3 regions of the Rhodopseudomonas palustris HaA2 genome follow, and region 3 is predicted to be linked to each of the others. Evidence: predicted binding sites of a transcription regulator. Region 3 holds the regulator's gene; each other region holds the start of a gene.
The links. The regulator PhoB, encoded in region 3, activates phosphate uptake and scavenging genes when phosphate is short. The targets are predictions, from matches to a motif close to TGTCATNNANCTGTCAT.
Positions count from the first base shown of each region.

Region 1: a site for PhoB is predicted at 1,030-1,046, ahead of RPB_RS00445 (alkaline phosphatase). Genes of this name have one in related genera too.
Region 2: a site for PhoB is predicted at 920-936, ahead of RPB_RS15940 (DUF47 domain-containing protein). Genes of this name have one in related genera too.

Region 1 is NC_007778.1:95,340-97,605, reverse strand. It holds gene argG (argininosuccinate synthase) at 1-791, shown strand, start outside; gene RPB_RS00445 (alkaline phosphatase) at 1,089-2,266, shown strand, end outside.
Region 2 is NC_007778.1:3,617,407-3,619,672, reverse strand. It holds gene RPB_RS15945 (DUF4407 domain-containing protein) at 1-460, opposite strand, end outside; gene RPB_RS15940 (DUF47 domain-containing protein) at 981-1,625, shown strand; gene RPB_RS15935 (inorganic phosphate transporter) at 1,640-2,266, shown strand, end outside.
Region 3 is NC_007778.1:873,352-875,617, forward strand. It holds gene pstB (phosphate ABC transporter ATP-binding protein PstB) at 1-372, shown strand, start outside; gene phoU (phosphate signaling complex protein PhoU) at 398-1,114, shown strand; gene phoB (phosphate regulon transcriptional regulator PhoB) at 1,178-1,879, shown strand; gene RPB_RS03975 (GcrA family cell cycle regulator) at 2,219-2,266, opposite strand, start outside.

The DNA of each region.
Region 1 (2,266 bases), 780 kb from region 3:
ACAAGATGAGTTCGGAAAAGGCGTATTCGACCGACAGCAACCTGCTCGGCGCCACCCACGAGGCCAAGGATCTCGAACACCTCGATTCAGGCATCAGGATCGTCGTCCCGATCATGGGCGTGCCGTTCTGGCGCGAGGATTGCGCTGTCAAGGCCGAGACCGTCTCGGTGCGGTTCGAGGAAGGCCAGCCGGTCGCGCTGAACGGCAAGACGTTCGCCGATCCGGTCGCGCTGTTCCTCGAGGCCAATGCGATCGGCGGCCGGCACGGGCTCGGCATGAGCGACCAGATCGAGAACCGCATCATCGAGGCCAAGAGCCGCGGCATCTACGAGGCGCCGGGCATGGCGCTGCTGCACATCGCCTATGAGCGTCTCGTCACCGGCATCCACAACGAAGACACCATCGAGCAGTATCGCATCAGCGGCATGAAGCTCGGCCGCCTGCTGTATCAGGGTCGCTGGTTCGACTCGCAGGCCTTGATGCTGCGCGAGACGGCGCAGCGCTGGGTGGCGCGCGCCATCACCGGCGAGGTCACGCTCGAGCTGCGCCGCGGCAACGACTACTCGATCCTCAACACGCAGAGCCCGAATCTGACCTATGCGCCGGAGCGGCTCAGCATGGAGAAGGTCGAGGACGCGCCGTTCACGCCGGGCGATCGCATCGGCCAGCTGACGATGCGCAACCTCGATATCGCCGACACCCGCGCCAAGCTGGACATCTTCGCCAAGGCCGGCCTGCTGTCGGCCGGCGAGGGCTCGCACATCCCGAAGCTCGAAAACGACAAGGGCTGAGGCGGCCCACCTTCAACGTCATTCCGGGGCGCACGCAGCGAAGCTGCGGGCGAACCCGGAATCCCGAAGTTCAGGGCACCTCGCGGTCGGACGCAGAACAGTTCGGGATTCCGGGCTCGCGCGGAGCCTGTCATCGGGCCGGCCGAAGGCCGGACCCGGTGGCGCGCCCCGGAATGACGCAAGTGGTCAATCGTAGTGATCAGGCGCGCGTCCCGGAATGACTGCCGCTGCTAAACACCGTCATCGAACCGTCATTTGCCGCTCATACGGTCCGCGCTCCGATTTGGAGCCGTTCCCATGATGCGTTTCGCCACGACCTTTTTTGCCTTGCTGGTGTCGACTTCGTTCGCCGCGGCGCAGACGATCTATCCGATCGACCGCGCCGAAATTCTGGCCGGCGCCCGGTTCGATCTCAAGGTCGAATTCGCCGGCGAAGTCTCCGCCGACAAGGCGACGCTGACCGTCAACGGCACGGATGCCGCAGCGGTGTTCGGCAAGGCTCCGGAGCTGATCGCGCGCGAGGACGGCCGACCGCAATCGGCGCTGCTGCTGCGCGACGTCGCGCTCGACAAACCCGGCGCCTACACGGTCGAGGCCGGCGACGGCGCGGACCGCCGCAGCGTCGGCTGGACGGTGTACGACACTGGGCCGCGCAAGGCCAAGAACGTCATCCTGTTCATCGGCGACGGGCTGTCGCCCGCGCATCGCGTCGCTGCGCGATTGCTGTCGAAGGGCATCAAGGAAGGCCGCGCCGGCGGCAAGCTGGCGATCGACGACATGCCGCAGATGGCGCTGGTGTCGACCGCCGGCAGCGATTCGATCATCACCGATTCCGCCAATGCGGCGAGCGCCTACGCCACCGGCCACAAGGCCGCGGTCAATGCGATGGGCGTCTATGCCGACCGCACCGCGAGCCCGCTCGACGATCCCAGGGTCGAGACGCTGGCGTCGCTGGCGAAGCGGCGGCTGGGACTTGCGATCGGCATCGTCACCAATACCGAGGTGGAAGACGCCACGCCCGCGGCGGTGATCGCCCATACCCGCCGTCGCGCCGCGTATGACGACATCGTCGCGCAGTTCTTTGCCGCAAGTCCCGACGTGCTGATGGGCGGCGGCGCCGCGTATTTCCTGCCGAAGAGCGCGCAGGGCAAGCGCAAGGACGACGTCGACTATCTGGCGAAGTTCCGCGACGCCGGCTACGCGGTCGCCACCAGTGCGACCGAGCTGGCCGCGGCCGGCAAGCCCGACACGCGAAAACTGCTCGGCCTGTTCGCGCCCGGCAACATGGACGGCGTGCTCGATCGCCGCTTCCTGAAAGGCGGCGGCGTCGCGAAGAATCCGGATCAGCCCGATCTGACCGAGCAGGTCGCGGTCGCGCTCGACGTCCTGTCGAAGAACGAGGCCGGCTTCTTCTTGATGGTCGAATCCGGGATGATCGACAAATACGCCCACGCGCTCGACATGGAGCGCGCGGT
Region 2 (2,266 bases), 2.6 Mb from region 3:
AGATCGGCTGATTGGCGGCGACGCGGTCGGCCTCGATCTTCTCGTTGATGGTGCCGGAGAAGATCGCCAGTTCCAGGAACATCGCGATCACCCAAGCCAGCCCGAACGACATCAACAGGCGGATGCCGACCCGGACGAAGCGCCACGCGGTCTGCCTGGCTTCGGCGCTCGACTGGATCGGCGCGGTATTCCACAGCGTGCCCTGATAGAACCAGTCCGATTGGCACAGCGCGCGGTCGAACATCAGCACGGTGAGCGCGATCACGCCGGAGACCAGCAGCCGGGTCCAAACGCTCGCGATCATGTAGCCGGTGGCGTGATACGAGACGCCGAGCACGACGATGAAGGACAGGCAGAGCGAGGCGCCGAGATGCGCGGCCCACAGCTTGTCCGAGGCCGGGCAGGTCGAGAGCGTCTTGCGATCGACGCCGGCGATGACACCAAGTGCACGTTGAATCATGGCCGCCCAAATTCTGCGGTGATGTGCGCCGCGGTTCGAAGTGACAGGTCGATGCGAGTCTAACAGAGCGTCCGACAATTCAATACGCAGTGCGGCGGACGGCCGCCGCCGATCTGTTCTCAGCTCGGCTCAACAATGACTGCTAAGTCGCGATAGTCAGGCGAGAACTCGGTCGCCGAGACGGCAGCGATCGTGGCGCGTATCGGCCTCAAAAAATTCCTGTGAGGTGTCGTTGACGGGATCATGTTCTGCCCCCCGATACCGTTGCGGATCGCGTGTTCGGCAGCCGACACGGCTGGACGCCTTCAAGTGATTCGCACCGGGCGCGAACCCGGGCGGCGGGGCGCGGCGTCGCGGTGTCGGCGTCTGCAGGTGGGCGAATGTCGAAAAATTTGCACCCCATCGCCGGGTTGCGCGTCTTGCGAATGGGCGGTTGCCTGCCATCGCCCGAAATGATTTATGACGTTCCTGTGACGCGGGCAGCGCCCGGGCCCCAGTCCCGTCAATCGGATAACTCTAAATGTTGCGCTACTTTCGAGCCCTTCTGCCGAGGGAGGAACGGTTTTTCGACCTGTTCGACCGCCACGCCCAGACGGTCGTCAAGGGGGGCCTGGCGTTGCAGGACATGCTGCGAGGCGGCGACGAGACGCTGGTGCATTGCCAACGCGTCAGCCATTTCGAGGCCGAGGCCGACGGCATCACCCGCGAGGTCCTGACCGCGGTGCGCCGCACCTTCATCACCCCGTTCGACCGCGTCGACATCAAGAACCTGATCACCTCGATGGATGACGCCATCGACCAGATGCAGCAGACCGCCAAGGCGGTGATCCTGTTCGAGGTCCGCGAATTCGAGCCGCCGATGCGCGAGATCGGGACGCTGCTGGTCGAAAGCGCCAATCTGGTCGGCAAGGCGTTGCCGCTGATGAAATCGATCGGCCGGAATCTGCAGATGCTGACGGCGATGACCGAGGAGATCACCAAGCTCGAGGGTCGCGTCGACGATCTGCACGACATCGGCCTGAAGGAGCTGTTCCTCAAGCACCGCGACGCCAACGCCATGGACTTCATCGTCGGCGCCGAAATCTACGACCATCTCGAGAAGGTCGCCGATCGGTTCGACGACGTCGCCAACGAGATCAACAGCATCGTCATCGAGCAAGTCTAGGGCAGGGCCGCATTGTGGATGCTTCGATCGGACTGCCGATTCTGGTCGGATTGATCGCCGTCGCCCTGCTGTTCGACTTTCTGAACGGCCTGCACGACGCCGCCAATTCGATCGCCACCATCGTCTCGACCCGGGTGCTGCGGCCGCAATACGCCGTGTTCTGGGCGGCGTTCTTCAATTTCATCGCCTTCCTGGTGTTCGGCCTGCACGTCGCCAACACCATCGGCACCGGCATCATCGAGCCGAGCGTGATCGACGCTTCGGTGATTTTCGCAGCGCTGGTCGGCGCGATCGTCTGGAACGTCGTCACCTGGGGGCTCGGGATTCCGTCGAGCTCGTCGCACGCGCTGATCGGCGGGCTGCTCGGCGCCGGCCTCGCCAAGGCCGGGCTGTCGGCGGCGCTGTGGAGCGGCTTGTCCAAGGCGCTGCTGGCGATCGTGCTGTCGCCGCTGGTCGGCTTCCTGCTGGCGCTGGTGCTGGTCGCGATCGTGTCCTGGGCCTCGGTGCGCTCGACGCCGTTCGCCGTCGACCGCGCCTTCCGCATCCTGCAATTTGTCTCCGCCTCGCTGTATTCGCTCGGCCATGGCGGCAACGACGCGCAGAAGACGATGGGCATCATCGCGGTGCTTTTGTATTCGCAG
Region 3 (2,266 bases):
CGCGGCGGCGCGCTGTGGAACGAGGTCAAGGACAAGCTCAGCGCCTCGGGGCTCAGCCTCTCGGGCGGCCAGCAGCAGCGTCTGTGCATCGCCCGCACCATCGCGGTGCGGCCGGAAGTCATCCTGTTCGACGAGCCGTGCTCGGCGCTCGATCCGATCTCGACCGCGAAGATCGAGGAGTTGATCGACGAGTTGAAGGAAGAGTACACGATCGCCATCGTCACCCACAACATGCAGCAGGCGGCGCGCGTCTCGGAATCGACCGCCTTCATGTATCTCGGCGAACTGATCGAATTCGGTCCGACCGACAAGATCTTCACCTCGCCGAACGACCGGCGCACCCAGGACTACATCACCGGCCGGTTCGGCTGACGCGCCAGGCGCGAGGAGAATGAATATGGGCTTCGAGCACACCACCAAGGCGTTCGACGGCGACCTGCAGGAGCTGACCCGGATGGTCGCCGAGATGGGCGGCCTGGCCGAGCGCCAGATCGTCGATTCGGTCGACGCGCTGGTCCGGCGCGACGTCGCACTCGGCGCCCGCGTCGTCGCGGCCGATTCCGAGATCGACCAGATGCAGCGCGTCATCGAGGAGCGCGCCGTGCTGACGATCGCGCGGCGGCAGCCGATGGCGGTCGACCTGCGCGAGATCGTCGGCGCGATGCGCGTCGCCACTGATCTCGAGCGGATCGGCGACCTGTCGAAGAACATCGCCAAGCGGGTCAACGCGATCGACAGCGACTTCCACCCGCTGAAGCTGATCCGCGGCCTCGAGCACATGACCGACCTGGTGCAGTCGCAGGTCAAGTCGGTGCTGGACGCCTACACCGCGCACGACCTGCCGGCCGCGATGGTGGTGTGGAACGGCGACGAGGAAGTCGACGCGATCTGCACCTCGCTGTTCCGCGAGCTCTTGACCTACATGATGGAAGATCCGCGCAACATCTCGTTCTGCATCCACCTGATGTTCTGCGCCAAGAACATCGAGCGGATCGGCGATCACGCCACCAACATCGCCGAGACGGTGTTCTACATGGTCGAGGGCGAGCAGCTTCTCGAAAAGCGCCCGAAGGGCGACATGACGACTTTCGCCAACGCGACGCCGGGCAACTGACGCGCAGGACGGCGGGATGCGGAGCGCATCCCGGATACGCTCGACTGAAGACGAGGACGACACATGGGTGCGCGCATTCTGGTGGTTGAAGACGAGGAAGCGCTGACCACGCTGCTGCGATACAATCTCGAATCCGACGGCTACGACGTCGAAACCGTCGCCCGCGGCGACGATGCCGACACACGGATGAAGGAGCGGCTGCCGGATCTGGTGGTGCTGGACTGGATGCTGCCGGGTCTCTCCGGCATCGAACTGTGCCGCCGGCTGCGGGCGCGGACCGACACCAAGCAGTTGCCGATCATCATGTTGACCGCGCGCGGCGAGGAGAGCGAACGCGTCCGCGGCCTCGCCACCGGCGCCGACGACTACATCGTCAAGCCGTTCTCGGTGCCGGAACTGCTGGCGCGGGTGAAGGGTCTGCTGCGTCGCGCCGCACCCGAGCGGCTCGCCACCGTGCTGACCTATGGCGATCTCGAACTCGACCGCGACAAGCGCCGCGTCGCGCGCAGCGGCCGGCCGATCGATCTCGGCCCGACCGAATATCGCCTGCTCGAATTCTTCCTGGAGCATCCCGGCCGGGTGTTCAGCCGCGAGCAACTGCTCGACGGCGTCTGGGGCCGCGACATCTACATCGACGAGCGCACCGTCGACGTCCACATCGGCCGTCTGCGCAAGCTGCTCAATCCGGGCCGCGAGCAGGACCCGATCCGCACCGTGCGCGGCGCCGGCTACGCGCTCGACGATCGCTTCGCCAAGGTGGAGTAAGCGCGAAGCGCTTCAACAGGAGCAAGTCGGTAGCCCGCATGAGCGCATCGCCATGCGGGGTTCGAGCGGTGCCTCCCGCATATCGCTGCGCTCATGCGGGCTACGGGTTTTGACGCCCACGGCATCCGATTCACACCCCAGCCGTCATCCTCCGCGAAAGCGGAGGATCCAGTATTCCCGAGTGTTGGTGAGAATGAACGGGCGCTCCGGGTGACTGGATCGCCCGGTCGAGCCGGGCGAGGACCGTCGGGAGCGCGTGCCGGGCAGAAACGCTCGCAGCGCGTTCCGGGCCAGAACGGGTGCCGCGCGGTGGCGGCATTGCCCCGCGCAGAGGCGTGATTACCGCGTCGTCTTCGGCGCCTGCCGCCGGCGGTCACCGACCGGCTG